3 regions of the Phycicoccus sp. DTK01 genome follow, and region 3 is predicted to be linked to each of the others. Evidence: predicted binding sites of a transcription regulator. Region 3 holds the regulator's gene; each other region holds the start of a gene.

What was found. The regulator LexA, encoded in region 3, represses DNA repair genes until DNA is damaged. The targets are predictions, from matches to a motif close to TCGAACANNTGTTCGA.
Region 1: a site for LexA is predicted at 4,737-4,752, ahead of J3473_RS03210 (DUF222 domain-containing protein). Genes of this name have one in related genera too.
Region 2: a site for LexA is predicted at 4,140-4,155, ahead of recA (recombinase RecA). Genes of this name have one in related genera too.

Annotation. Positions count from the first base shown of each region.
Region 1 covers NZ_BOPU01000001.1:689,494-699,180, reverse strand. The annotation lists gene uvrB (excinuclease ABC subunit UvrB) at 1-1,351, shown strand, start outside; gene J3473_RS03225 (aldo/keto reductase) at 1,452-2,477, opposite strand; gene J3473_RS03220 (hypothetical protein) at 2,590-3,057, shown strand; gene J3473_RS03215 (hypothetical protein) at 3,070-3,258, opposite strand; gene J3473_RS03210 (DUF222 domain-containing protein) at 3,268-4,725, opposite strand; gene J3473_RS03205 (phosphoenolpyruvate carboxylase) at 4,843-7,500, opposite strand; gene J3473_RS03200 (TerC family protein) at 7,567-8,586, shown strand; gene J3473_RS03195 (DMT family transporter) at 8,608-9,483, opposite strand; gene J3473_RS03190 (MBL fold metallo-hydrolase) at 9,500-9,687, opposite strand, start outside.
Region 2 covers NZ_BOPU01000003.1:442,241-451,927, forward strand. The annotation lists gene J3473_RS09565 (peptidoglycan-binding protein) at 1-297, opposite strand, end outside; gene J3473_RS09570 (ABC transporter ATP-binding protein) at 518-1,447, shown strand; gene J3473_RS09575 (ABC transporter permease) at 1,447-2,301, shown strand; gene J3473_RS09580 (ABC transporter permease) at 2,298-3,113, shown strand; gene J3473_RS09585 (homocysteine S-methyltransferase family protein) at 3,154-4,095, shown strand; gene recA (recombinase RecA) at 4,356-5,414, shown strand; gene J3473_RS09595 (regulatory protein RecX) at 5,426-6,217, shown strand; gene J3473_RS09600 (YccF domain-containing protein) at 6,240-6,650, opposite strand; gene J3473_RS09605 (N-acetyltransferase) at 6,730-7,191, opposite strand; gene J3473_RS09610 (hypothetical protein) at 7,279-7,704, opposite strand; gene J3473_RS09615 (circularly permuted type 2 ATP-grasp protein) at 7,977-9,524, shown strand; gene J3473_RS09620 (alpha-E domain-containing protein) at 9,518-9,687, shown strand, end outside.
Region 3 covers NZ_BOPU01000001.1:43,435-53,121, forward strand. The annotation lists gene J3473_RS00215 (LysR family transcriptional regulator) at 1-612, opposite strand, end outside; gene J3473_RS00220 (NAD-dependent protein deacetylase) at 721-1,695, shown strand; gene J3473_RS00225 (GNAT family N-acetyltransferase) at 1,692-2,201, shown strand; gene J3473_RS00230 (RimK family alpha-L-glutamate ligase) at 2,211-3,410, opposite strand; gene J3473_RS00235 (RimK/LysX family protein) at 3,434-3,910, shown strand; gene J3473_RS00240 (succinylglutamate desuccinylase/aspartoacylase family protein) at 3,910-4,905, shown strand; gene J3473_RS00245 (DUF4259 domain-containing protein) at 4,915-5,337, shown strand; gene lexA (transcriptional repressor LexA) at 5,365-6,081, opposite strand; gene J3473_RS00255 (LysM peptidoglycan-binding domain-containing protein) at 6,332-6,733, shown strand; gene J3473_RS00260 (hypothetical protein) at 7,005-7,184, shown strand; gene J3473_RS00265 (N-acetyltransferase) at 7,402-7,983, opposite strand; gene J3473_RS00270 (cobalamin-binding protein) at 8,040-8,891, shown strand; gene J3473_RS00275 (hypothetical protein) at 8,902-9,069, opposite strand; gene J3473_RS00280 (hypothetical protein) at 9,254-9,439, shown strand.

The DNA of each region.
Region 1 (9,687 bases), 650 kb from region 3:
GCACTACGTCGCCGGCCCGGACCGGATGGAGCGGGCGATCGCGGGCATCGAGCGCGAGCTCGAGGACCAGCTGGCGAGCTTCGAGCGCCAGGGCAAGCTGCTCGAGGCGCAGCGGCTGCGGATGCGCACGACGTACGACATCGAGATGATGCGCCAGATCGGGTCGTGCTCGGGGATCGAGAACTACTCGATGCACATCGACGGCCGCTCGCCGGGCTCGGCGCCGAACTGCCTCCTCGACTACTTCCCGGAGGACTTCCTCCTCGTCATCGACGAGTCGCACCAGACCGTCCCGCAGATCGGCGCGATGTACGAGGGCGACGCCTCGCGCAAGCGCACCCTCGTCGACCACGGCTTCCGCCTGCCGTCGGCGATGGACAACCGGCCGCTGAAGTGGGAGGAGTTCCTCGAGCGGATCGGCCAGACCGTCTACCTGTCGGCGACCCCGGGCGACTACGAGCTGGCCAAGAGCGACGGCTTCGTCGAGCAGGTCATCCGCCCGACCGGGCTGGTCGACCCCGAGGTGATCATGAAGCCGACCAAGGGCCAGATCGACGACCTGCTCCACGAGATCCGGCTGCGCACCGAGAAGAACGAGCGCGTCCTCGTCACGACCCTCACGAAGAAGATGGCCGAGGACCTCACCGACTATCTCCTCGACAAGGGAGTGCGAGTCCGGTACCTGCACAGCGACATCGACACGCTCCGCCGCGTCGAGCTGCTGCGCGAGCTGCGGATGGGCGAGTACGACGTCCTCGTCGGCATCAACCTCCTGCGCGAGGGTCTCGACCTGCCGGAGGTGTCGCTCGTCGCGATCCTCGACGCCGACAAGGAGGGCTTCCTCCGCTCGACCCGCAGCCTCATCCAGACGATCGGCCGCGCGGCGCGCAACGTGTCGGGCCAGGTGCACATGTACGCCGACAAGGTCACGCCCTCGATGCGCGACGCCGTCGAGGAGACGACGCGCCGGCGCGAGAAGCAGGTCGCCTACAACCTCGCGCACGGGGTCGACCCGCAGCCGCTGCGCAAGCGGATCGCCGACATCACCGACATGCTCCAGCGCGAGGACGCCGACACCCAGGAGCTCCTCGGCTCCGGGCGGGCGCGGTCGCGCGGCAAGGCCGACGGTGGTCGTGGCCGCGGCGCGGTGGCGGCCGACGCGGACGCCGCGATGGGCACGCAGCGCGGCAAGGACCTGCCGGCGAGCGAGCTGGCCGGCCTCATCCAGGAGCTCTCGACGCAGATGCACCAGGCCGCCGGCGACCTGCACTTCGAGCTCGCGGCGCGGCTGCGCGACGAGATCGGCGACCTCAAGAAGGAGCTGCGGCAGATGAGCGAGGCGACGCGCTAGCCCGGGCCACCGGCGCTGGTCCAGGCCGCCGAGCGCGACGAGCGAGGCCACCCGCCGGAGGGCGGGTGGCCTCGTCGTCTGCTCGACCGGTTCGCTCGGCTCAGCCGGCGAGGTCGCGGCTGCGCTGCTGCACGCCCATCTCGCCGTAGGGGTAGTCGGTCGCGCCGAGGTCGCTCGCCGCGTCGAGCGCCGCGTTCTCCTCGGGCGTCAGCTCGACGTCGACGGAGCGGAGGTTGGCCCGCAGCTGCTCGGTCGTGCGCGCGCCGAGGATCGTCGAGGTGACGGCCGGGCGGTTGGTCACCCACGAGAGGGCGACCTCGGCCATCGACACACCGCGCGCCTGCGCGACCTGCTCGACGGCCTCGATGATCCGCCATGTGCGGTCGGTGCCGCGGCGGTCGTAGGCCTCCATCCCGCGGTTCGGGTCGTCGCCGAGGCGGGTGTCGCCGGTGGGTCGCTGGTCGCGGGTGTACTTGCCCGACAGCCAGCCGCCGCCGAGCGGGCTCCAGGGGAGCAGGCCCATCCCGGCGTCGAGCACGGCGGGGACGATCTCCCACTCGATCTCGCGGACGATGAGGCTGTACTGCGGCTGGAGGGTCACCGGCGGGCGCACCCCGAGGGCGCGCGCGGTGTGGACGAGCTTGGTCAGCTCCCAACCGGTGAAGTTGGAGAGGCCGTAGTAGCGGATCTTGCCCGCCTGCACGAACCCGTCGAGGGTGCGCAGGGTCTCCTCCATCGGCGTGTGCTCATCGGAGGCGTGCACCTGGTAGAGGTCGACCGAGTCGACGCCGAGCCGGTCGAGGGAGGCGTCGAGGGCTCGGGTCAGGTGCCGGGCCGAGAGGCCGCTGCTGTTGGGGCCCTCCTCGAGGGCGAAGCGGCCCTTGGTCGCGAGGACGACCCGGTCGGTGACGTCCGTCGGGCGGTCCTTGAGCCAGCGGCCGATGATCTCCTCGGACACCCCGCCGGAGTACACGTTCGCGGTGTCGACGAGCGTGCCGCCCGCCTCGAGGAAGACGTCGAGCTGCTCGTGCGAGCCGGCCTCGTCCGTCTCCGTGCCGAAGGTCATCGTGCCGAGGCAGAGCTCGGAGACCGCAGTTCCACTGTTGCCGAGTCGTCGGTAGCGCATGCGTTCGACCCTAGACCGGGGTCCGCCGCGGGACGGGCCCGCGATGCCGACCGACTCACGTGTTCGCTCGGTTCCGGCGACAGGGCTCTCACGCAGGCCCTAGCCTCCGGGGGTGGCTGTGGTGGAGATCGGTGAGCCCGGTCGCGTCCGACGAGACCTTCCTCCGCTGTGCGTGAAGTCGGGTGTCCCGACGGAGGACTCGGTACGGCTGGCCGGCAGCGCGGCCCCGGGGTGGACCGGCGCGATGATCCTCTTCGGGATCCTCCCGTGGCTCTTCGCGTCGACGATGTCCGGTCGGCGGTACGAGGTGGAGCTGCCGTGGCGACGCGACCTCGTCCTGCGCTACCGGGGATGGCGCCGCGCCGGCTGGGTCCTCGTCGCCGCGGGACCGGTCATGGCGCTCGTGGGGGCATCGGCCGGGGTCGAGCGGGCGGGGTTCCTCGTGTGGCTGTCGGTCCTCGGGCTCGCCACGGTCGTCGTCACCGAGTGGCGCCACAGCGTGGGCGTCCGGTTGTCGCCGGAGGGCGTCCTCGTCGTGACGCGGGTGCACCCGGACTTCGCTCGGGCCTGCCGGCGCTGACCGCGCCGACGGTCAGCCCTCCGGGGGAGTCTCGGCCGAGAGGCCGCTGTACCACCGCACCACGCCGGCGATGACGAGCAGGAGCACGCCCGAGACGAGCACCGCCCCCTCCCACGACATCCCGCCGAACCCGGCGAAGAACGCGACGAGCACGGCGCACAGACCGACGGCGGCCGCAGCGGCCGAGAACGAGGACCCCATGCGGGCACCCTAGGGGTGGTCGAGCGGGTTCGGGACGCGGTGCTGGGGCTCGGTGGTGCGGGTGGCGCCGTCGGGTCCGTGCCAGGTGACGGTGCCGTCAGGGTCGAGGTGGGGTCGCCAGCGTCCTTGCTGCTTGAAGCGGTGGTGGCGCCGGCAGAGGTCCTCCAACCCGGTCGGCGTGGTCGCACCGACGGGCCAGGGCCGGACGTGGTCGAGGTCGCAGTGCACGGCCGGTCTGGTGCAGCCCCACATCCGGCACGTCCCGTCCCTCGTCTTGACGAACTCGCTGATCGCTGTCGGTGGCTTGTACGCGCCGCTCGTGAGCGAGGCCAGGGTCCCGGTGTCGGCCTCGAGGACGGCGCGGGCGACCTCGAAGGGCAGCAGCTTGAGGAGGTTGGCGAGGGTGGCGGGGTCGACCCAACCCAGACCGGGTAGCTGCGTCCCGGACACCGCGTACCCCGGCGACACGACCGCTTGAGTCAGGGCGAGGTCGCCGTCCAGCTCGGCCGGCTCCTCCAGCCACGACAGCTCCTCCCGCGAGTCCGGGTCGAGGTCGCCGTACCGGACGACCTCCCCAGTCGTGGCGTCCACGAGGGTGTCCTCGTCGTCCCACTCCACCCGGAACCTCGTCCCACACTGCTCCTCGGGCGCCGGCCGGTCGCTCACCACCGGAACCCCGAGCGTGACCTGCGCGCTCACCTTGACGTTGCGCAGCACGAGGTCGGCCAGCGCGTCCGCCCGCGACTCCGGCACCGAGAGGGCGTCGTCGACCTGCCGGTAGTCACCGGCCAGCTCCTCCACCGCCGCCCACATCGCCGAGGACGTCGCCGTCGGCAGGGACGCGAACCAGTCCGTCAGCCCGTCCTCCCCGGGCCGGACCTCCACACACCGGCCCCGCTTCCGCAGCGCCACGTGCGCCGCGACCTGGTCGGCCGCCACCCGCGTCGCCACCCGCCGCGCCTCACCCGCGACCCGCGCCGGGTCCATCGCGGCCAGTCGCGGCGCCAGGTCCGCGTCGACCCGCACACACGCCTGCACGTCCAACCCCGCGCAGGCGTCGACGACCTTCTGCACGCTCACGCAAGCGACCGCACCCTCGAGGAGCAGCTCGCGCACCCGCGGGAACCGCTCACCCAGCGCGGCACCCAGCGCCGCCTTCCGGCCCGCGACCCCCTCGGTCAGCCCCGTCGCGAGCGACATCCGCGTCGACGCCATCGCATCGACGAACCCCACCGGGTGCACCCGCTCCCACGACCCGGACCGCACCGTCGTCTCCACCCGCGCACCCCACGCGCCAGCCACGGAGACCACCGCATCCGCAGCGTTCGCCACCCCCTGCGCCGCCCCCGCCAGCGCGAACGCCTCCTCCGACGACAGGACGTGACCACCCTCGACCAGCTCGGCCCCCAGCCGCGCGCACTCCTCGCGCAGCGCCGCGATGCGGCGGGAGAGGGTCTCGGTGTCCATGCCTCAGTGTACCGAACACGTGTTCGACAAGCAAGGGTCGACGGACACCTGTGGACGACGAAAATGCTTGCAGGGCAGATCCATCCGGACGCCGGACGCCACCGCTCCCCGCACGCATCACCCGGTGTTCTGCAGCCCCGCCGCGAGCCCGTTGACGGTCAGCAGGAGCGGCCGGTGCCACTCCGACCCCTCGTCCTCGCCGGTCGCCCGCAGCTCGCCGAGCCCGCGCAGTAGCAGGTGGCTGAGCATGTCGACGAACGGCCGCCTCAGCCCGACGGCGGTGTACAAGTGCGGCTTCCGCTCGAGCATCTCGTCCTGCCCCAGCAGCTCGAGCACCATCCGCCGGGTGAGTGCGAGCTCGTCGAGCACCTGGGTCGCGAGCTCGGGCCGCCCACCGAGGGCGAGGAACGCGGCCGCCAGGTCGTCGTCGGTCTTCGCCAGGCTCATCTCGGCGACGTCGACGAGCGCCGCGAACACCGGCCACTCGCGGTAGGCCTGCCGGGCCTCGTCGAGGTCGCCGAGCGCGGCGAGCCCACTGCCGAGCCCGTACCAGCCGGGCAGGTTGACCCGCGTCATCGACCACGCGAACACCCACGGGATGGCGCGCAGGTCGTCGAGGCTGCGTCCCGACTCCGAGCCGCTGCGTCGCGAAGGACGTGACCCGAGCCGCAGGTCGGCCAGGAGGTCGAGCGGGCTCGACATCGCGAAGAAGTCCGCAAAGCCCGGCTGCTCCACCAGCGAGCGGAACGCCGTCCGGCTCGCCTCTGCCACAGCGGAACCCACGGCGTCGAACCGCCCGGCCGCCTCGTCGCGCGCGGCGACGTGCTCCGGCGCGTCGGTCAGCAGCACGGCTGATGCGACCCGCTCGAGGTGCTGCTCGGCGATGCGGACGTCGGCGTACCGGGCGAAGATCACCTCGCCCTGCTCGGTCACCTTGAACCGCCCGTCGACCGACCCCGTCGGCTGCGCCGCGATGGCCCGGTGCAGCGGACCGCCCCCACGGCCGAGGGACCCACCACGACCGTGGAAGAGCGTCAGCTCCACCCCGTGCCGGCGGGCCCACGCGACGAGCCCGACCTGCGCGCGGTGCAGCGCGAGGGTGGCCGCCGCCGGACCCACGTCCTTGGCCGAGTCGGAGTAGCCGAGCATCACCTCGACCTGCCGGTCGACGCCCTCGAGCCACGTCGCCGTCGACGGCAGGGCCACCCACTCCTCGAGCGTGTGGTCGGCGGCGTCGAGGTCGGCCCCGGTCTCGAACAGCGGCACGACGTCGAGCGCCAACGGGCGCGTCCCCACCGCGAGCCGGGCCAGCGCCCGCACCGCGACGAGGTCGGCCGCCGACTGGCTGAACGAGACGACGTACCGGCCGCAGCTGCGACGGCCCCACCGCTGCTGGAGCCAGGCCATGACGCGCAGGGTGTCGAGCACCTCGCGGGTCCGGTCGCCGGGAGCCCCGACGAGCTCGGGCCAGCCGTCGACCGCGAGCCGGTCCAGCAGCGCGGGGTCGGTCGCCGCGACCTCGGGGTCGGCCGGCCGGGCGTCGTCCGGCAGGAGCCCGAGCGCCTCGACGAGGGCCGCCCGGTGGACGGCCGAGTGCTGCCGCACCTCGAGCTCGGCGAGGTGGAACCCGAACGTCTGCACCATCCACACGACGTCCTGCAGCTCGCCGTGGGCCGTGCGCGCGTCACCGGCGGCGACGAGCGAGTCCTGGACGAGGGCGAGGTCGGCCAGCGCCTCCTCGGGCGAGCCGTACGCGACGCCGGCCCGCTCGTCACGGGTCGCCGCCAGCCGGGCCGCGACGACGAGCAGCTTCTGGCGGTGCGGCTCGTTGGGGGAGTCCTTGGTCACCTCGGCGAGCAGGCGTGGGTGGGCGGCGGCATCGTTGGCGAGGGCGTCGCGCAGCGCCGCCGTCGGGGGCGTCGACTCCTCGTCGACCGTGATCATCCGCGCGACCCGGTCGACGGCGTCGTGGAGGATCTCGAGCGCCTGGTCGGCGTGGGCGCGCACCGTCTCGCGTGTCACCTCGGCGGTGACGAAGGGGTTGCCGTCGCGGTCACCCCCCACCCAGGACCCGAACCGGACGATGGGCGGCAGCGGTGTGTCGGAGGGGCGCTCGTCACCACCGAAGGCCGCCTCGACCGCGCGCTGGAAGCGCGGCACCGCGTGGATGAGCGACTGCCGGAAGACCGTGAGCACCGTCTTCACCTCGTCGGCCGGCGTCGGCCGGGTGATGCGCAGCGTCGAGGTGCGCTGGAGGATGTCGATGTCCTCGAGCATCCGGCGCCGCGCGCGGGCCCGCTCCGAGGGGCCCGAGCCCGGGTCGGCGTGCGTGTCGAGGTGCTCGGCGATGCGACGCAGCGCCGACGCCACCGCCCGGCGGCGCGCCTCGGTCGGGTGGGCGGTCAGCACGGGGTGGATGCGCATCCGCTCCAGGCGCGCCCGGGCGTCCGGACCCGCCGCGGCGACGGCCGGCCCGATGTCGCCGGTGTCGCTGCCGCCGCCGTACTCGCCGTCCTCCCGGCGCAGGGACCGGGCCCGGTGCCGCTCCTCGGCGAGGTTGGTCAGGTGCAGGTGCACCGTCAGCAGGCGCGCCAGCCGGGACGTCGTCTCCGGGTCGAGGGCCGCCACGAGCGCCGCCGGGTTGCCGTCCTCCTCGCCGCGGCAGCGCCGCTCGAGGGCGTCGGTCAGCTCGAGGAGGTCCGCGCGTCCGGACTCCTCGACCACCTGCCGGTGCAGGCTCGTCAGCAGGGAGAGGTCGTCGAGCATGCTGGCCATGACGGCCAGCCTAGGAGCGCGCGGACGTGGCGCAACGGGGCGTCCACCCACCGTTACGCTGGCGCGGTGCTTCCCGCCCTGCTGCCCGCCGCCACCAGCGACCTCGACCTCGCCCCCTGGGTCTGGTGGGTGACGATCGGCGTCGCCGTCGCCGTCCTCGCCTTCGACATCGCGGTCATCGCCCGCCGCCCGCACCGTCCCTCCACCAAGGAGCTCGTGTCGGCGCTGGCCGTCTACGTCGGTGCCGCGGTCCTCTTCGGGCTCGGGCTCTGGTTCACCGCCGGGGGCCAGCTCGCGGGTGAGTTCTTCGCGGGCTGGCTGACCGAGTACTCGCTCTCGGTCGACAACCTCTTCATCTTCATCCTCATCATGGCGAGCTTCCGGGTGCCGGAGAAGTACCAGCAGTTCGCGCTCATGGTCGGCATCGTCATCGCGATCGTCCTGCGCGGCATCTTCATCGCCGTCGGCGCGGCCGCGATCAACAACTTCAGCTGGGTGTTCTACATCTTCGGCGCGTTCCTCGTCTACACGGCGTGGAAGCTGGCCAGCGGCGGCGAGACCGACGACGACGAGTACGAGCAGAACCGCTTCATGCGCCTGGTGTCCAAGCGGTTCCCGGCCAGCGAGGACTACGACGGCACGAAGCTCTTCACGCGCAAGGACGGGGCCCGCCTCGCCACGCCGCTCTTCTTCGTCATCGTCGCGCTCGGCACGACCGACCTGCTCTTCGCGCTCGACTCCATCCCCGCGATCTACGGCCTCACCGACGAGCCCTACCTCGTCCTCGTCGCCAACCTCTTCGCGCTCATGGGTCTGCGGCAGCTGTACTTCCTCATCGGTGGCCTGCTCAAGAAGCTCATCTACCTCAGCTACGGCCTCGCGGTGCTGCTCGCCTTCATCGGCCTCAAGCTCATCCTCCACGCGCTGCACGAGAACGAGCTCGGGTTCATCAACGGCGGCGAGAAGGTGCCGGTGCCGGAGATCCCGATCTCCGTCTCGCTCGGCGCGATCGTCGTCATCCTCGGCGTCACGACCGTGCTCAGCCTCTGGCGCACCCGGCGCCACCCCGAGCTCGTCGAGGACTGACCGCGGGCCCGGTCCGGCGGCTCAGGCGGCCTGCGCCTCGGCGGGGTCCTTGCGCGCCCCGAGCCCGAGGACGAGGGCCGACGCGCCGACGACGAGCGCCATCCCGACGAGCTGGCTCGGCGCGAGCCGCTGGCCGAGCACGACCAGCCCGGCGACCGCGGCGGCCGCCGGCTCGAGGCTCAGCAGGATGCCGAACACCTGCGCGCGCAGCCGGCGCAGCGCCAGCAGCTCGAGCGAGTAGGGCAGCACCGACGACAGCACCGCGATGCCCAGGCCCTTGAGCAGCGCCTCGCCGGTCCACGACGGGACGCTGGTGACACCGAGCGGCAGCGTGACGAGGGTGGCGACGACCATCGCCAGCGCGAGGCCCTCGAGCTTCGGGAAGGCCGCGCCGGTGCGACCGGACAGGACGATGTAGGCCGCCCAGAAGCCGCCGGCGGCCAGGGCGAGCAGGATGCCGGTCCACTCCAGCTCGGCGAACGGCACCTCGAGCGCCTCCGAGATGAGGACGACGCCCGCCGCGGCCGCGAGCACCCCGAGGGCGTCGACGACACGGCGCGACAGCACGGCCGCCAGCGTGAGCGGCCCGATGAACTCGATGGTCACCGCGACGCCGATCGGCAGGTGCGCCAGCGACTGGTAGAAGGTGTAGTTCATGAGGCCGAGCGCGACGCCGAAGGCCGCGACGGTGGCCCAGGCGCGCCGGGTGTGACCGTGCCAGCGGGGCCGGACGAAGGCCAGCAGCAGCGCGGTCGCGAACAGCAGCCGCATGACGACCGAACCGCCCGCACCGATGACCGGCACGAGGGTCTGCGCCAGCGCGCCGCCGAACTGGACGGACACGACCCCCGCGAGGACGAGCAGGGGAGCGGGAACCCGGTCGGCGGCGGTCGTCACCGCTGCAGGCTAGCCATCACCATCCGCGCTCGCGCCACTCGTCCAGGTGCGGCCGCTCCGCCCCGAGCGTCGAGTCGCCGCCGTGCCCCGGGTAGAACCACGTCTGGTCGTCGTACACGCCGAAGATGCGCTCGGTGACGTCGCCGTAGAGGGCGTCGAAGTCCTGGCCCTTGTTCTTCGTGTTGCCGACGCCGCCGGGGAAGA
Region 2 (9,687 bases), on a different contig from region 3:
GAGCGAGCGCTGCCAGGCCGCGTACGCCGAGACCGTCAGGGTGCCGAAGTGGCCGTCGACGTAGGCGGGGTCGAGGAGGCCGCGGTCGGCGAGGGCGCGCTCGACGAGCCGCACGCTCGGGCCGGCGCCGGTCGTCAGGGCGCTGTCCGGACGGCGCGGGTCGACCTGGGCGGCGAGGACGACGGCCTCCATGTCGACGCTTCCGGCGGCCGCGGCGCTCGGGGCGCCGAGGGCGAGACCGAGCGGGGCGACGACCGCGCCGGCCAGGGCGGCGCGGCGGGTGGGACGGTGGGGCACGGGGTCCTCCTGCGGGGCGGGGTGGTGCGGTGCCGCCACGCTGGTCGTCCGGCGCGGCGTCCGCGCGCCGGCGGTGTCCCCGGACGGTCTGACACGCCGTGTCAGGCCCCTGACCTGCGCTGACACCATCCCTGTCAGGAGCCCGGCCGTCCCCGTCCCGGCCGACGAGGACCGAAATCCGGTGCGCGGTCGTCGGAGGGCTCGGCTAGCGTCACCCCTCGTGACCGACGACGTGCTGCTGCGGGCCCGGGGCCTCACCAAGAGCTTCGGCGACTTCACGGCCGTCGACGGCATCGACGTGCAGGTGCTGCGCGGGGAGGCCTTCGGGTTCCTCGGCCCGAACGGCGCGGGCAAGTCCTCGACGATGAAGATGGTCGGCTGCGTCTCGCCGGTCTCCGGTGGCGAGCTGCGCATCCTCGGGATGGACCCCGCCGCCGACGGCGCCGCCATCCGCGCCCGGCTCGGGGTCTGCCCCCAGCAGGACATGCTCGACGAGGACCTCTCGGTCGAGGAGAACCTCTGGGTCTACGGGCGCTTCTTCGGCCTCTCCCGCAAGGAGGTCCGCGCGCGCACCGACGAGCTCCTCGACTTCGCCCAGCTGACCGAGCGCCGTCACGACCGCGTCGAGCCGCTGTCCGGTGGGATGAAGCGTCGGCTCACCATCGCGCGGGCGCTCGTCAACGACCCCGAGGTCCTCCTGCTCGACGAGCCGACGACCGGCCTGGACCCGCAGGCCCGGCACGTCCTCTGGGACCGCCTCTACCGGCTCAAGCGCGAGGGCGTCACGCTCATCATCACGACGCACTACATGGACGAGGCCGAGCAGCTGTGCGACCGGCTCGTCGTCATGGACCGCGGCCGGATCGTCGCCGAGGGCAGCCCGCGCGAGCTCATCGACACCTACTCCACGCGCGAGGTCGTCGAGCTGCGCTTCCCGGTCGACGAGCAGGAGCGGCACGTCGACGCCGCCCGCGCCGTGGCCGAACGGGTCGAGGAGCTGCCCGACCGCCTGCTCGCCTACACCGCCGACGGCGACGAGACCCTGGCCCGGCTCCACGAGCGCGGCGTCCGACCGCTGTCCTCGCTCGTGCGCCGCTCGACGCTCGAGGACGTCTTCCTCCACCTCACCGGTCGCTCGCTGGTCGACTGATGTCCGCGCCCACCGTCCCCGGACCCGCCGTCGCCGACGCCCCGAGCGGGCGCCTCGGCCCGGGCCCGCGCCGCCCCACGAGCCGCGGCGAGCGGCTCGGCGCGGTGATGGCCCACCACCTGTACGTCTACCGGCGCACGTGGAAGGGCTCGGTCATCGGGCGCTTCGTCTCGCCGCTGTTCTTCCTGCTCTCGATGGGTCTCGGCCTCGGCGCCCTCGTCGACGCCCGCGCCGGCGGGGTCGAGGGCCTGCCGTACCTGCGCTACGTCGTCCCCGGCATCGTCGCGATGCAGGCGATGATGCTCGCGTTCGGCGACTCGACCTACGCCGTCATGGGCTACATCAAGTGGAACCGGATGTACTCCGCGATGCTCTCGACGCCGCTGCGGGTCGGGGAGGTCCTCTGGGGGCACCTGCTCGTCGTCGCGCTCCAGCTCGGCGTCGCGACGGCCATCTTCCTGCTCGTCGCCGCGCCCTTCGGGGCGTTCGGGTCCTGGTGGGTGCTGCTCGCCGTCCCGGTCGCGGTCCTCACCGGGATGGCGTTCTCCGTCCCCACGTTCGCGCTCGCGGCGTGGCTCGAGAACGACAACGGCTTCAGCATCCTCTTCCGCTTCGTCATGACCCCGTTGATGTTGTTCTCCGGCACCTTCTTCCCCGTCGACCAGCTGCCGGGGTGGATGCAGCCGCTCGCGTGGGTCACGCCGCTCTGGCACGGGGTCGAGCTCTCGCGCGACGCGTCCGAGGGGGTCTGGCCCGGCTGGGCCGGGGTCGGGCACCTCGGCGTGCTCGCCCTCTACGTGGGAGTCGGCGCCGTGCTGGCCCACCGCTCCTTCACCCGCAGGCTGCTGTCGTGAGCGCCGGCACGCTCGCGCGCGCGGCGCGGGCCGTCCCCGCCCCGGCCGGCATCGGCCTGGCGCGGTACGTCCTCATGCGCAACGTCACGGCGTTCCGGCGCGCGTGGCTGCTGCTGCTCAGCGGGTTCGTCGAGCCGGTGTTCTACCTGTTCTCCATCGGGGTCGGCCTCGGGGCGCTGGTGCGCACGGTCACCACCGACTCCGGCACGGTCGTGCCCTACGCCGAGTTCATCGCGCCCGCGCTGCTCGCGGCGTCGGCGATGAACGGGGCGATCGCCGACAGCACGTACAACGTGTTCTTCAAGCTGCGCTACCAGAAGCTCTACGACGCGATGCTCGCGACGCCGCTCTCCCCGCGCGACATCGCGGTCGGCGAGATCCTCTGGTCGCTCTCGCGCGGGGCCCTCTACTCGGCGATGTTCCTCGTCGTCGCGTGGGTGGCCGGGCTCGTGCACTCGTGGTGGGCGCTGCTCGCCGTCCCGGCCGCGGTGCTCGTCGGGCTGGCCTTCGGGGCGGTCGGGATGTTCGCGACGACCTTCATGAGCTCGTGGCAGCACTTCGACTACGTCACGCTCGCGGTGCAGCCGATGTTCCTCTTCTCGGCGACGTTCTTCCCGCTCTCGACCTACCCGGACGCCGTGCAGTGGCTCGTCGGGCTGACCCCGCTCTACCACGGGGTCGCGCTCGAGCGCGGGCTGATGCTGGGGGAGGTGTCGTGGGGCCTGCTGTGGCACGTCGGCTACCTCGTCGTCCTCGGGGCCCTCGGGGTCTGGGGCACGGCCCGACGCATCGCGACCCTGCTGCTCACCTGAGCCATTCCCCCAGGGCGCGCGGCGGAGGACACTGCGGGGGATGGAGACCACCACCGGGTCCCTCGCGGCCCTGCACGACCCCGCGCTCCGAGGCTTCGTCACCGACGGCGGCCTCGAGACCGACCTGATCTTCCACCACGGCGTGGACCTCCCGGAGTTCGCCGCCTTCCCCCTCGTCGAGGACCCGACCGGACGTGAGCTGCTCGGGCGGTACTACGACGGGTACGCCGCCGTGGCGGCCGCCGCCGGGGCCGGGCTGCTGCTCGAGTCCCCGACCTGGCGGGCCAACCCCGACTGGGCGGCGCGGGTCGGCTACGACGTCGACGCGATGGTGCGCGCCAACGTCGCGGCCATCGACCTGCTGCGGGGGCTCGCGGCGGGCTACGACGTGCCGGCCGTCCTCGTCGTGGGCCAGCTGGGCCCCCGGGGCGACGGCTACGTGGCGGGGGAGGCGCCGGACCCGGAGGAGGCCCGCGCCTACCACGCACCCCAGGTCCGGGCCTTCGCAGACGCGGGCGCCGACCTCGTCTCGGCGCTCACCCTGACCACCCCCGCCGAGGGCATCGGGGTGGTCCTCGCGGCCCGCGAGGCGGGCCTGCCCGTCTCGGTCGGTTTCACCGTCGAGACCGACGGGCGCCTGCCCGACGGGAGCACGCTCGCCGACGCCGTGCGGGCGGTCGACGAGGCCGCCGCGCCGGACCACTACATGGTCAACTGCGCCCACCCGACGCACGTCCTGCCGGCGCTCGACGAGGGGGAGTGGGTGCGGCGGCTGCTCGGCACCCGGGTCAACGCCTCGACGATGAGCCACGCCGAGCTCGACGAGGCGGAGGAGCTCGACGACGGTGACCCGGACCGGCTCGCGGCGGACCAGATGCACGTGAGCCGTCGGCTCCCGGCGATGCGGGTGCTCGGCGGGTGCTGCGGCACCGACGTCCGGCACGTCGCGGCGATGTGGGGCGTCCCCGCACCGACCGGCTGAGGCCGGAGCCCGGTCCGGCGTGTCGTGGGCGTGTCCTGCGGGCGTCGAACACGTGTTCGCCTATGCTCGTCCACAGGTGGTGACCCCGGCAGCACTCGTCCACAGGTCCTACGGCGACCCGTGACCGGTGTCGGTGCCTCCACCTAGCGTCTGACCCAGACCTCGCGACGAGACCGACGGCGGGGGCCAGGTCGCCGGGAGGCGCGCTCGATGACGACACGAAGGACTGGTGTGACATGGCTGGATCCCGCGGAAGCGTGATGCCCAACCCGGTGGCCGCGGCCAACGGCAACGAGAAGGACAAGGCCATCGCCTCGGTGATGGCCCAGATCGAGAAGCAGCACGGCAAGGGTGCGGTCATGCGCCTCGGCGACGACGTCCGTCCGCCGATCGCCGTCATCCCCACCGGCTCGATCTCGCTCGACGTCGCGCTCGGCATCGGGGGCCTGCCCCGGGGCCGCGTGGTCGAGATCTACGGCCCGGAGTCCTCCGGTAAGACGACGGTCGCGCTGCACGCGGTCGCCAACGCGCAGAAGGCCGGCGGCATCGCGGCGTTCATCGACGCCGAGCACGCGCTCGACCCCGAGTACGCCAAGAAGCTCGGCGTCGACACCGACGCGCTGCTGGTCTCCCAGCCCGACACCGGTGAGCAGGCGCTCGAGATCGCCGACATGCTCATCCGCTCGGGTGCGCTCGACATCATCGTCATCGACTCCGTCGCGGCGCTCGTGCCCCGGGCCGAGATCGAGGGCGAGATGGGCGACAGCCACGTCGGCCTCCAGGCCCGCCTCATGTCGCAGGCGCTGCGCAAGATCACCGGTGCGCTCAACACCACCGGCACGACGGCGATCTTCATCAACCAGCTGCGCGAGAAGATCGGCGTCATGTTCGGCTCGCCCGAGACGACGACCGGTGGCAAGGCGCTCAAGTTCTACGCGTCGGTCCGCCTCGACGTCCGCCGCATCGAGACCCTCAAGGACGGCACCGACCCGGTCGGCAACCGCACCCGCTGCAAGGTCGTCAAGAACAAGGTCAGCCCGCCGTTCAAGCAGGCCGAGTTCGACATCCTCTACGGGCAGGGCATCTCCCGCGAGGGTGGCCTCATCGACATGGGCGTCGAGCACGGCTTCGTCCGCAAGGCCGGCGCTTGGTACACGTACGACGGCGACCAGCTCGGGCAGGGGAAGGAGAACGCCCGCGCGTTCCTCAAGGACAACCCGGAGCTCTCCGACGAGCTCGAGCGCAAGATCAAGGAGAAGCTCGGGGTCGGGGTCAAGCCCGAGCTCGAGGCCGTGCCGGACGTGCCGGTCGACTTCTGAGGTCGACGCCGATGGCGTTCAGCGACGGATCGGCCCCGCCGCCCGAGTGGGCGGTGGGGCCGTCCCCGTCCCTCGACGACCTCCGCGCGCTCCTCGAGGGCGGCGGCGACCCGGTGACCACCGGGTCGCCGGGGTCCTCGGGGGGAGCGTGGACCCCGCCGGGGGGCGACGACGCGCGCGAGGAGGGCAGCGGGGAGGTGCGCGGTGGGCCGCGCGGGCGCGGTGCCCGGTCCCGGGGTCGCCGGGCCGAGGGGCGCGGGGGCCGGGCCGGCTCCCGGCCCGCCGACCCCGAGGCCGACCCGCGGACGCGGGGCAGCGAGCCGGACCCGCACGACTGGGCCCGGCAGATCGTGCTGCGCCAGCTGACGGCGGCGCCGCGCAGCCGCCACCAGCTCGAGGACGTGCTCCGGCGCAAGGACTGCCCCGACGACGTCGCGGCGGCCGTCCTCGACCGGATGGAGGAGGTCGGCCTCGTCGACGACGACGCCTACGCCGGGATGCTCGTGCGCTCCCAGCAGGCGGGGCGCGGCCTGGCCCGGCGCGCGCTGCGGCAGGAGCTGCGGCGCAAGGGGGTCGACGACGACACCGCCGCGGCGGCCCTCGCCCAGGTCGACCCGCACGACGAGGAGGACCGGGCACGCGCCCTCGTCGCGAAGAAGATGCGCACGATGCACGGCCTCGAGCCGCACGTCCAGACCCGACGCCTCGCCGGGATGCTCGCGCGCAAGGGCTACGACGCCGAGATGACCATGCGCCTCGTGCGCGAGGCGGTCCGCGAGGCGCCCGAGCACCGGCGGGACTGACCCGCGCTGATCCGTCCGGGGCTCAGAGCGAGTGCAGTGGGCGCCGGCCGGGCGGCAGGGCGTCCGTCGGCACGATGTCCTTGCCGTAGGGCACGAGCGAGATCGGCAGCATCTTGAGGTTGGCGATCGCCAGCGGGATGCCGATGATCGTCACCGCCTGCGCGACGGCGGTCATCAGGTGGCCGAGCGCCAGCCACCAGCCGGCGAGCACGATCCACACGACGTTGAGCAGCACGGACCCCGTCCCGGCGCCGGGCTTCTCGACCACCGCGCGGCCGAACGGCCACAGGGCGTAGCTGGCCATCCGGAAGGACGCGACGCCCAGGGGGAACGTCACGACGAGGACGCAGAGCACGACCCCGGCCACGGCGTAGCCGAGGGCCAGCCAGAAGCCCCCGAACACGAACCAGATGATGTTGAGCAGCGTGCGCACGCGTGTCCTCTCGTCGGTACCGGGTGCAACGGGCGCAGTGGCCGGAGCGTTCCGTCGGCCGCGCCGACGGTCGTCCGCGTCAGGCGCCGGCCGGCCTACGGGCGACGACCTCGTCGTCGTCGACCTCTCCGGTCTCGACGAAGCCGAGCGAGCGGTACAGCGCCGCCGCGCGGGTGTTGGCCGGCTCGTAGGAGAGCGCGAAGCCGGCGGCTCCGGCCTCGTCCGTCCAGGTCTCGAGGGCGGTGACCACCATCGCGCGACCGAGGCCACGGCCCTGGTGCGCGGCGTCCACGAGGATGCCACCCAGCCAGAGGCTCCCGTCCTCGTCGTCCACCCCGCGCATGAGGAGGCCGACGACGTCGTCGTCGACCGTGGCCGCGTACGCGGTCCACACCCCGCCGTAGGCGCAGAGAGCGAGGTAGTGCAGCGGCGTCGCCACGAACCGCTCCTGGTCCGGCGCGACGGCGAGCGCCGCCACGGCACGCCAGGTCGTGGCGTCGACGGGGGAGAGGCGCACGGAGGGTGTGGGGGAGGTCGTCACCCCGGCAGGCTAGGGCCGGGTGGCGCTGCGGGCCACGGGTTTTCACGCACCCGATGGTGCGGTGCGGGTCGAGCGGGGCAGGGGCGGTCAGCAGTACTCGAGCGCGTCGAGCACCCAGGCGTCGGACGACCTCGAGTACGTCAGCTTCGCCCGGAGGACGTTGCGCTCGACGAAGCGTGCGACGGCCTCGTCCGGCGACTGCCCGACCGTCAGGCGCGCCGCGGGGAACCGGTCGGCGAAGTCCGTGGCGTCGGCCCACCGGGCGGCGTGCTCGCGGACGTCGGCGACGCCGTCGGAGCCGGCCGCGCCGTCCGGCGTCCCCGTGTTCACCTCGCCCGTGGGGCACGAGACGGCCGTCGCGACGGGGAAGGACGCCGTGCCCACCGCCTCACCGGACCCGGAGCACCCACCGAGCACGCACGCGACCCCCAGCGAGGCGGCGGCAGCTGCTCGGCCGGCGCCTCGGCGCACACGAGGGATGCGTCCGCCGGCGTCCCCCGCTGGATGCCCCATGCGCGCGAGGCTACTCGCGCGGGCCGGCGGGCGGGAGGCCGTCGGGGGTCCTGCGCGAGGACCCCGCAGCTGCCGGGTCATCCGGCAACGACCTTGGCGGGGGTCGGCGCCGTCCGCCGGACACGGCGGTCCCGGAAACACGGCCGAGACACGCTCGTGATGACACGGTCACCGATTCGCCCTAGGTTCGGCCCGTGACCGAGCCGACCAGCACCGAGGCCGCGGAGAGCCTGTTCGACGGCTACCGGCTCGGCGGCGGGCCGTGGGACGAGATGCTCGCGGGCCCGCAGGAGCCGAGGACCCCGTACAAGGCCGTCTTCCACACCCTGCGCTCGACGACGGGGACGACGCTGCGCGAGCGGGCGGACATCCTCGCGCGCTCCTACCTCGACCAGGGCGTCACCTTCGACTACGCCGGGGAGGAGCGGCCCTTCCCACTCGACGCCGTGCCGCGGGTCATCAGCGCCCACGAGTGGCAGGTCATCCAGTCCGGTGTGCAGCAACGGGTCACGGCGCTCGAGTCGTTCCTCGACGACATCTACTCGCGCGAGGGCGAGATCCCGCGCGCGGTGCACGAGGGCATCCTCCCGTGGCGCCTCATCGCCAGCTCGAGCCACTACCACCGCGCCGTCATGGGCATCCGCCCGACGAACGGCGTGCGGGTCCACGTGTCCGGCGTCGACCTCATCCGCGACGAGCAGGGCACCTTCCGGGTCCTCGAGGACAACGTCCGCGTGCCGTCGGGCGTCAGCTACGTCATCGCCAACCGGCGCGCGATGGCCAACGTCTTCCCCGAGGCGTTCGCGACGATGCGCATCCGGCCGGTGCACGACTACCCGCGGATGCTCCTCGACGCCCTGCGCGCCGCCGCCCCCGACGGCGCCGGCGACCCGACGGTCGTCGTCCTCACGCCCGGCGTCTTCAACAGCGCCTACTTCGAGCACGCGCTCCTCGCCCGGATGATGGGCGTCGAGCTCGTCGAGGGCCGCGACCTCGTGTGCGTCGGCGGCCAGGTGCGGATGCGCACGACGACCGGTGACCGGCCGGTCGACGTCATCTACCGCCGCGTCGACGACGAGTTCATCGACCCCGTGCACTTCCGCGGCGACTCCGTCCTCGGCGCGGCCGGGCTCGTCTCGGCGATGCGCGCGGGGCGCGTCACCGTCGCGAACGCGATCGGCAACGGCGTCGCCGACGACAAGCTCATCTACAGCTACCTGCCCGACCTCATCCGCTTCTACCTCGACGAGGACCCGATCCTCCCCAACGTCGACACCTACCGCTGCGCCGACGACGCCGGCCTCGAGCACGTGCTCGCGCACCTCGACGAGATGGTCGTCAAGCCGGTCGACGGCTCCGGCGGCAAGGGCCTCGTCGTGGGCCCGCGCGCCGACGGCGCGACGCTCGACCGGCTCCGCGAGGCGATCCGCACCGACCCCCGCGGCTGGATCGCGCAGCCGGTCGTCCAGCTCTCGACGGTTCCGACCCTCATCGGCGGCCGGCTCGCACCCCGCCACGTCGACCTGCGCCCGTTCGCCGTCAACGACGGTGAGCGGGTGCGGGTCCTGCCGGGCGGCCTGACCCGCGTCGCGCTCCCGGAGGGCGAGCTCGTCGTCAACTCCAGCCAGGGCGGCGGCTCCAAGGACACCTGGGTCCTCTCCGACCGCCGCGCCGCGCCGCCGACGTCGACGGCGCACCCGGACAACCGTGAGGTCGTCGTCATGAGCGCCCCGACCGCCTCGCTCGAGGACAGCATGCGCGCCCAGCAGCAACAGCAGCAGCAGGGCCGCCCGACCGACGGGGGTGCCGCCCGATGCTGAGCCGGATCGCGGAGTCGCTGTTCTGGATCGGCCGCTACACCGAGCGCGCCGACGGCACCGCGCGCATCGTCGACGTGCTCCGCCTCCAGCTGCTCGAGGACCCGGTGGCCGTCGAGGCCGAGGCCGCGCACACCGTCCTCTCGGTGATCATGGGCCTGCCGCA
Region 3 (9,687 bases):
GCCGGCGATCCACGGCTCCTGCGCGAGGTCGGCGAGGTGGGCCGTCGCCTCGTGCGCGGCCGGGTGCTCGCGCGGCATCGCGAGGCGCACCTCGTCCTCGAGCAGCGGGGTGACGACGAAGGCGTCGAGGTCCTCCTCGCCCCGCGTCGCGTCGGTGCCCTCGTAGGCGAAGGCGATGGCCAGGTCGCACTCGCCGGCGCGCAGGGCGGCGATGCTCTCGGGCGGCTCGGCCTCGGTGAAGGTGATGTGCACGTCGGGGAAGCGCTGCTTGACGAGCGAGAGCGCCCGCGGCACGAGGGTCGCCGAGGCCGACGGGAAGGCCATGAGCCGCACCCGGCCGCTGCGCAGCCCGGCGATGGCCGCGACCTCCTCCTCGGCGGCGTCGAGCGCGGCGAGCACCGGGCCGGCGTGTCGGGCAAGCACCCGGCCGGCCTCGGTGAGGCGGACGTTGCGCCCGACCCGCTCGACGAGCACCGTGCCGGTGCGCTGCTCGAGGCGGCGGACCATCTGCGAGATGGCCGGCTGGGTGTAGCCCAGCGAGGCGGCGGCGGCGGTGAAGCTGCCCTGCTCGGAGATGGCCCGCATGACGCGGAGGCCGGCGGCGTCGATCATGGGACCCATCCTATAAGCGGGCGTTATCGACCGCCCGGGTCTCGCAACGCGGCGTCATCCGCGGCCGCTCCCCGGGGCGGTGTCGGCGGCGCGGGGGATACTGGCGCCATGCCGGAGACCCCCAGCGCGCCCCCCGTCGCGACGCTGCGGCTCGCCGGGCGCGACGAGGTCGGCCGCACCCCCGACTGGGCGACCCGGCCGCTGCCGCCCGAGGCCCGCGAGCCCGCCGCCGTCACGCGGCTGGCCGACCTCCTGCGCGCGCACCCCGGCACCCTCGTCCTCTCCGGGGCCGGGATGTCCACCGACTCCGGCATCCCGGACTACCGCGGCCGCGACGGCACCCGTCGGGTCATGCCGATGCAGCACGGCGAGTTCTGCGCCTCGAGCGAGAACCGGCAGAGGTACTGGGCGCGCTCGTTCGTCGGCTGGCAGCGCTTCTCGCGCGCCGAGCCCAACCGCGGGCACCACGCCGTCGCCGCCCTCCAGGAGGCAGGACTGCTCGGCCCGGTCATCACCCAGAACGTCGACGGGCTGCACCAGGCGGCCGGCTCGCACGACGTCACCGAGCTGCACGGCACCCTCGCCGAGGTCGTCTGCCTCACCTGCGACGACCGCACCGGCCGCGAGGAGCTCCAGGCGCGGATGGCCGCCGCCAACCCCGGCTTCGAGGAGCGGGTGCGCGGAGAGGCGCCGGACGGCTCGCAGGTGAGCAGCCAGATCCGCCCGGACGGCGACGTCGTCCTGCCCGAGGACGCCGTGGCCGGCTTCCGGCTCCCGCTCTGCCTCGTCTGCGGCGCCGACACCCTCAAGCCCGACGTCGTGTTCTTCGGCGGCTCGGTGCCGCGCGAGCGGGTCGACGCGTGCTTCGCGCTGACCGACGCCGCGCCCGCGCTGCTCGTCCTCGGCTCCTCGCTCGCCGTGATGTCGGGGCTGCGGTTCGTCCGGCACGCGGCGCGCCGGGGCATCCCGGTGGCGGCCGTGACGAGGGGGCCGACGCGCGGCGACGAGCACATGGCCCTGCGGGTCGACGCGCCCCTCGCCCCGACGCTCGAGCAGCTGCTGCGCGACGGGGCGGCCGCGTGACCGCGGCCCAGATCCGTTCCGCCACACCGGCGGACCTGCCGGGGATGGCCGTCATCTACAACGACGCCGTCCGGCACACCGTCGCGACGTTCGACCTCGAGCCGCGCCCCGACGACCACTACGCCGACCGCGTCGCGTCCACGCGCCCCGGCGACCACGTGCTCGTCGCCGTCGCGCCCGGCGGCGACGTGCTCGGCTACGCGTTCTCGGGCACCTACCGGCCGCGCGCCGCGTACGACGGCACCCGCGAGGTGTCGGTCTACCTCGCCGAGGACGCCCGCGGACAGGGCCTCGGCCGCCGGCTCTACGCCGAGTTGCTGCGGCGGGTCGACGCCGACGGCGTGCACACCTGCGTCGCCGTCATCGCGCAGCCCAACCCGGCGAGCGAGGCGCTGCACCGGGCCCACGGGTTCGAGCACGTCGGCACGCTGCGCGAGGTCGGCTACAAGCTCGGCCGCCGCGTCGACACCGCGTTCTGGCAGCGCCCGCACCCCGACGGGCGCTGACGCCTCGCCTCACTCGGGGCGCACGTCGTGGATCGGCTCCTTCGGCAGGCGCTTGACCTTGCGCGTGCGCCGGCGGCGACTGGGGATCATCGAGCGCATCTCCTCGAGCTTGCCGAAGCAGAGCATCCGGTCGCCGGCCTCGAGCACGTGGTGGCTGTTGGGGTTGGGGATGACCATCGTCCCGCGGTGCAGCGTCAGCGCGGTGATGTCGCGTTCGCGAAGACCGCTGTCGCCCAACGACTTCCCGACGAGGTCGGACGCCTCGTGCACCGCGATCTCGGCCACGCCGTAGCCCGTCGAGACGGTGAGGCGCTGGCGCACGTCGATCTCGGGGAAGGCGACCTGGTTGTCGATGTGGTCGATGATCGCGCCCGCGACGTCGAGCTTGGTCGCGGTCTCGATGCCCTCGAGGCCGGGGGAGGAGTTGACCTCCATGACCTGCGGCCCCTCGTCGCTCTCGAGCATGTCGACACCGGCGACCCGCAGGCCCATGATCTGCGCGGAGCGGACGGCGGCGCGCTCGAAGTCGGGGTCGAGCTCGACCGGCTCGACCGACCCGCCGCGGTGCACGTTGGACCGGAACTCGTCGCCCTTGGCCACCCGGCGCATCGCGGCGACCACGCGGTCGCCGACGACGAGCGCGCGGATGTCGCGGCCCTTGCTCTCCTTGACGAAGCGCTGGATGAGGACGTTCTGCTTCGTCGACTGCAGCGTCTCGATGATGGCCTCGGCGGTCTTCATCTCCGGCGCGAGGATGACCCCGATGCCCTGGGTGCCCTCGAGCAGCTTGATGACGACCGGCGCGCCGCCGACCCGCTCGATGGCGGGGATGACGTCGGCGCGATCGCGGACGAAGGTCGTCGGCGGCATCCCGATGTTGTGCCGCGACAGGATCTGGGTGGCGCGCAGCTTGTCCCGCGAGTTCGCGATGCCCCACGAGGTGTTGGGCGTGTAGACGTCCATCTGCTCGAACTGCCGCACGACGGCGGTGCCGAAGTACGTGATGGAGTTGCCGATCCGCGGCAGGATCGCGTCGTACGTCGAGAGCCGCTTGCCCCGGAACTGGAGGTCCGGCTCGTCCCCGGACAGGTCGATGCCGAAGCGGAGGGTGTTGAGGACCTTGACCTGGTGGCCACGGTCCTGGGCGGCGGTGCGCAGGCGCTGCGTACTGTACGAGCGAGGCGCGCGGGAGAGGATCGCGAGCTTCATGGTTTCCCGACGGGAGAGGACGGATGACGGACAGCCATTCCTACACCCTCGCGGGCTGGCGAGAGTGGGTCAGCCTCCCGGCGGTCGGCGTGCCGTGGGTCAAGGCCAAGCTCGACACCGGCGCGCGGTCCTCGTCCATCCACGCCTTCGACCTCGAGGACCTCGAGCGCGACGGCGAGCGGTGGGCCCGCTTCCGCATCCAGCCGTGGCAGCGCTCCGAGGCCGACGCCGTCCAGTGCGAGTGCCCCGTGCTCGACGTGCGCGAGGTCCGCTCGTCCTCCGGCCACGCCGAGGAGCGGCTCGTCGTCGCGATGGACCTCGTCCTCATGGGCCGCACGGTCGCCGCCGAGATGACGCTCGCGCGCCGCGACGAGATGGGCTTCCGGATGCTCGTCGGCCGCGAGGCGCTGCGCCAGGGCTTCGCCGTCGACCCCGGCCGCTCCTACCTCGGCGGCCGTCCGCCGCTCGCGATGCGCCGGCGCAACCGGGGGAGGGCCTGATGGCCCGGCGCCCCCTGCGACCCTCCTTCGAGATCGGCCACGTGCGCGTGCGCGCCGGGCGCACGCAGTCGGTGTCGCTGCCGATCACCCGTCTGGTCACCGGCGCCGACGTCGAGCTGCCCGTCCGGGTCGTCCACGGGCGCGAGGAGGGGCCGACCGTCTGGGTCGACGCCGCCATCCACGGCGACGAGGCGGTCGGGGTCGAGGTCGTGCGTCAGGTCGTCGCCGGGCTCGACCCGAAGGCGTTCTGCGGCACCCTGATCGCCGTCCCCATCGTCAACGTCCTCGGCTTCTCGGCCGGGCAGCGATACCTGCCCGACCGCCGCGACCTCAACCGCTCCTTCCCGGGGTCGCCGCGCGGCTCGCTCGCCGGGCGCATCGCGCACCTGTTCATGTCCGAGGTCGTCGACAAGTGCGAGGTCGGCATCGACCTGCACACCGGCTCGGACCGGCGCACCAACCTGCCGCAGGTCCGCGCCGACCTCGAGGACCCGCGCACCCGCGCGCTCGCCGAGGCCTTCGCGGCCCCCGTCATGCTCAACGCGAAGCTGCGCGACGGCTCGCTCCGGTACGCCGCCCGCGAGCGGGGCGCGACCGTCCTGCTCTACGAGGCGGGCGAGGCCTGGCGGATGGACCGCTGGGCCGTCGACGCCGGCGTGCTCGGCGTGCGCCGCGTGCTCGCCGCGCTCGGGATGACCGAGCCGGTCGCCGAGGACCCGCCGGCGCCGTCGGCGGTGTCGTTCCGCAGCGGCTGGGTCCGGGCGCGCGGCACCGGCATGCTCCACCTCGAGGTCGCGCTGGGGGAGCGCGTCGAGCGCGGGGCGCGCCTCGGTGGCCTCTTCGACTCGCTCGGCAAGCGGGTGCGGCTGGTGCACGCCGACCGCTCCGGCATCGTCGTCGGGCGCACCGAGGCGCCGCTGGTCAACTCCGGCGACGCGGTCGTCCACATCGCCGAGGTCGAGGAGCCCACCCCGCCGGCGACCGCCGGGTCCTAGGCTGGTCGCATGGGAGCGACCGGGACCGGACCCTTCGAGAACGACGACGCCCTCGACCTGCTGGACGACCTCGAGGACGCAGCCCCCGACGACCGCGCGAGCCGGGTGCTCGCGGTCCTCGACGCCGTCCTTGCGTCGCCGGGGAGCGCCGACGCCCCGGAGCTGAGCGAGGCGTTGGCCGCCGCGGCGGCGGTCGGCGCGAGCCTGAGCCCGCGCGAGGCCGCGGGGGAGCCGTACCTCCCCGAGTGGCTGGCCGAGCAGCCCCTGCCCGACGACGAGGAGCTGGTCGAGAAGTCGCGGAGGGTGCTTCGACACGCGATCCGCTCGCGGGAGGGCGAGTGGTGGGAGCTGTGGGACGAGGCGGGTCTGGCCGACGAGGCGGTGGGGGGGTGCCGACGGGCGCTCGCCTGGCTGGGCGACCGCGACGACTGAGCGCCGCGGCCGCCCCGGTCGAGGGGGTCAGACGCGGCGCAGGACCGCGGTGACCTTGCCGAGGATCGTCGCGTGGTCGCCGTCGATCGGCTCGAAGGCCGGGTTGTGCGGCATGAGCCAGACCTTGCCGTCGCGCCGCTTGAAGGTCTTGACCGTCGCCTCGTTGTCGAGCATCGCCGCGACGATGTCGCCGTTCTCGGCGGTCGGCTGTTGGCGCACGACGACCCAGTCGCCGTCGCAGATGGCCGCGTCGACCATCGAGTCGCCGACGACCTTGAGCAGGAAGAGGCTGCCCTCGCCGACGATCTGCTTGGGCAGCGGGAAGACGTCCTCGACGACCTCCTCGGCGGTGATCGGGACACCGGCGGCGATCCGGCCGAGGACCGGGACGTAGGAGGCCTCGGGGCGCTCGTCGCCCTCGCCGGTGACGTCGACGACCTCGTCGGCCTCGGGGCGGCGGTAGCCGGAGCCCTGGCGGTCGGGGGAGACGACCTCGATGGCGCGCGGCCGGTTGGGGTCGCGACGCAGGAAGCCCTTGCGCTCCAGCGCCGAGAGCTGGTGGGCGACCGAGCTGGGGGAGGTGAGCCCGACGGCCTCGCCGATCTCGCGCATGCTCGGCGGGTAGCCGTGCCGGTCGACGGCGTTGCGGATGACCTCGAGGATCTTGCGCTGGCGGTGGGTGAGGTCCCCGCCGTCGCCGCGGTCGGGCATCTCGTGGATGTCGGCGTTCCTCGGACGTGCCATCTCGACCCCTTCGCTGCGGCCGCCCCGTGCCGACGGGGGGCCTGACCGGTGTTTTCGCAGGTCAGACGGTCTGTCGGTGGTGACATGCAGTCTGATCTGCATGCGGACATCCTACGAGCGACGGGCCTCGAACTCAAACATGTGTTCGACGCGTGTCTTGTCCGCCTCGAACGTGCGTGCTATAACTCGTACAGACGTTCTATCGAACACCGGTTCGACGGTGGCCCCGGCCGCCGGGATGGAGGACATGATGAGCGCGATCGCCTGGGACCCCACCGACCTCGGCCACACCGGCCCCGTGCCGGCGCGCCGCCCGCGGCTCGTCGTCCTCGAGGGCGGCGCCACCGGAGGGCGTGCGGCCCGCGCCGCACAGCCGGCGCTGCGGATCACCCGCCGCGGCCGCCTCGTGCTGCTCGTGCTCGCCACCCTCGCGCTGGCGGCGGCCCTCGGCCTGCGCGGCCTCGGGGGCGCGGGCGCCGTCGAGCCGGCCCACACCGTGTCGGTGTCGCCCGGCCAGACGCTGTCCGAGATCGCGTCCCGTGAGCTGCCCTCGATGTCCATCAGCGACGGCATCGTCGCCATACAGCTCGCCAACGGGCTGAGCACTGCGCAGATCCGCGCCGGCCAGCAGCTGGTCGTCCCCGCGGGCTGAGCCGCCGCGGGGGCGTCCGGTCGGGCGCACCACGATCCCCGAGTCCCTCGACCCGACTCGGACGCCGGAGGGCGTCGTCTCCCGTGCAGAGGAGACGGCGCCCTCCGTGCTGTGCCGGGTCGGTGCCGGCCGCTCACCCCTGTCAAGCGCGCCACGCTCGGCCGAACGGGGGAGGGGGCATCCCCCGACCTGTCGGACCTCCGGGGCCCATCGGCCCGCGGGCGCCCTCCGGCGCTGCGCGACCCCCCTGTGCACGAACAGACTTCAGGGCATGCGGACACGTCGTCGCGGCTCCTACCGCCTCACCCACCACCCGGTCGTCCAGTGCGGCGGCCAGGGCCGGTGGCTCTGGTCGTGCGGCTGCGGAGCGCGCGGGTCCGCCACCTCGGGCGGCTGGCACGGTGCCTACACGGCGGCACTCGTGCACCACAGCCAGAGCCCCGGGGAATGAGACGTGCGGCCCGGGGATACACAGAGGGTCCCCGGGTCGCACCCCCTCGTCGTCGCTGGCTCTCCACCGACGCGACGACGGAGCGGGCGGCGCTGGCTGTCGTCTGCAGGGAGGCCGCGGCCCTCACGTCGCTGGGGCACCGCAGGTCCCCCCACTCCGACCCCCGACCGGGTCCGGGTGGGGGGATCGGCCGTCCCCGGCGCTGACGGGCCGAGGGTCAGGCCAGGGTCCGCCGCATGACCAGGCGCGGCATCCCGCTCGCGGTGGCGTCGGTGACGCCGACCTCCTCGAAGCCGGCCCGCTCGAACATCGCCCGTGTCCCGACGAACGCCATCGTCAGGTCCATCCGCCGCTCGCCGGGGTCGACCGGGTGGGCCTCGACCGCCGGCGCCCCCTGCTCGGCCGCCCAGGCCACGGCGCCCTCGATGAGGTGCGCCGTCACCCCCTGGCGCCGGTGGCCGCCGCGGACCACGACGCAGACGATGCTCCACACCGGGACGTCGTCGACCGGGTGGATCCTCGTCGAGTGCACGAGGCGCGGTATGTCGCTGCGCGCGCCGATGTTGCACCACCCGACCGGGACGCCGTCGCGGTAGGTGACGACCCCCGGCGGCACCTCGCGCTCGCAGAGCCGGCGGGCGGCCTGCTCGCGGCTGCCGTCGCCGAGCTCGTCGATCTCGCGCTGCCGCAGTCGGTGCGAGAGGCACCAGCAGTGCGTCGCACGCCGGTTGGGGTTGACGACGTCCGCGAAGTCCTCGAAGCGGTCGGGCGTGACGGGGTGGGTCTCCCAGGTGGTCATGTCGCAGCCAAGCACCGCGCACCGACACCGCGCCACCACCTCCGTAGGGTCGGGGCGTGCGCATCGTCAGCCTCATCCCCTCGGCCACCGAGATCCTCTTCGCCCTCGGGGCGGGGGACGACGTCGTCGGCGTGACCTTCGAGTGCGACTTCCCGCCGGAGGCGCGCACGCGCCGGGTGGTCTCCACCTCCGCGCTGCCCGAGGGCCTGGCCCCGGGCGAGATCGACGCCGCGGTGCGCGCCGCCGTCGAGCGCGGCGAGGACCTCTACCACCTCGACGCCGGCGCCCTCGCCGACCTCGACGCCGACCTCGTCGTCACCCAGGACCTCTGCGCCGTCTGCGCGCTCGACGTCTCGACCGTCGACGCCGCGCTGCGCCACCTCGGCTGCCGCGCCGAGGTCCTCACCGTCGACCCGCACACGCTCGAGGAGGTCCTCGCCTCCGTCGGCGCGGTGGGGGCGGCCGTCGGCCGCGAGACGGAGGCAGCGGCGCTCGTCGAGACGTTGCGGCAGCGCCTCGACGCCGTGCGTACCCATGTCGCGGGGCGCCGGCGGCCGCGCGTCGCGGTGCTCGAGTGGACCGACCCGCCGTTCGCGCCGGGGCACTGGATCCCCGAGATGGTGCAGCTCGCCGGCGGCGAGTGCGTCCTCGGGGCGGCGGGGGAGCGGTCGGTCGCCATCGGGTGGGAGGACCTCGCCGCATCCAGGCCGGAGGTCGTCGTCGTCGCGCCCTGCGGCTACGACCAAGAGGGGGCGCAGCGCCAGGCCGACGCGCTCGTCGCGACCGGGGTGCTGCCCGACGGCGTCGTCGTCCACGCGGTCGACGCGGACGGGCTGTGGGCGCGGCCGGGGCCGCGGCTCGTCGACGGCGTCGAGGAGCTGGCGGGCCTCCTGCACCCGTGCGGGTGAGCCCCGGGGGTCAGTGGCGGCGCAGCCGGTGGTCCTCGTCGTCGTGCGCGGCCTGGGTGCGACGCCCGAGCGCCGCGACGCCGACGAGGAGGAGGTCGAGCAGCGGCGAGGCGGGGCCGTGGCCCGGCTCGCGACGCGAGGTCGCGCCCTCGGTGTAGCGGCCCAGAGGGCCTTCCATGGTGTACCCCATCACGTGTCCTCCCAGACGCGTTGCCCCCGACTTCTCCCTGACATTCACCAGAGTCGCATCAGGATTTGGTCAAGGAATGGCAAAGTCGGCGCGCCCCGGGTGTTCGGCGGTGCAGACCTGGCCGAACGGACGATGCCCGTATCACCGCGCGCGCCGGGGCCTCCTGAGGGCCATGAGCACCTTCCGTCGGCGGACCGCCCGCCGCAGCCACCACCCGGTCGTCGGGTGCGACGCCCGTGGCCGGTGGCACTGGGAGTGCGGCTGCGGGGCCGGCGCGCGGGGGAGTGCGGGGCCGAGTGACTGGCACGGCGCGGTCATCGCGGCGCTGGTCCACCAGGGCGGTGCGCCGGGGGAGTGACCACCAGATCTGGTGCCTCCGGCGTCACACCCGTCCCACTGGTGGTGGTGCGACACGCCGTCGAGGAGGCTCGCCGAGACGTCCACACCCCCGCTGACCTGCGCAAACAGCCGAACGGCCGATCTTCGACCTCCCCCTGTTGCGTCGCGGGTCACGCGGATGGCACGATGAGCCACAACATCTAGTGGTTACACCGCTGTAGTTCGTCCACATCTTGTGCACACGAAATGCCGGTTCTCCACAGGTTG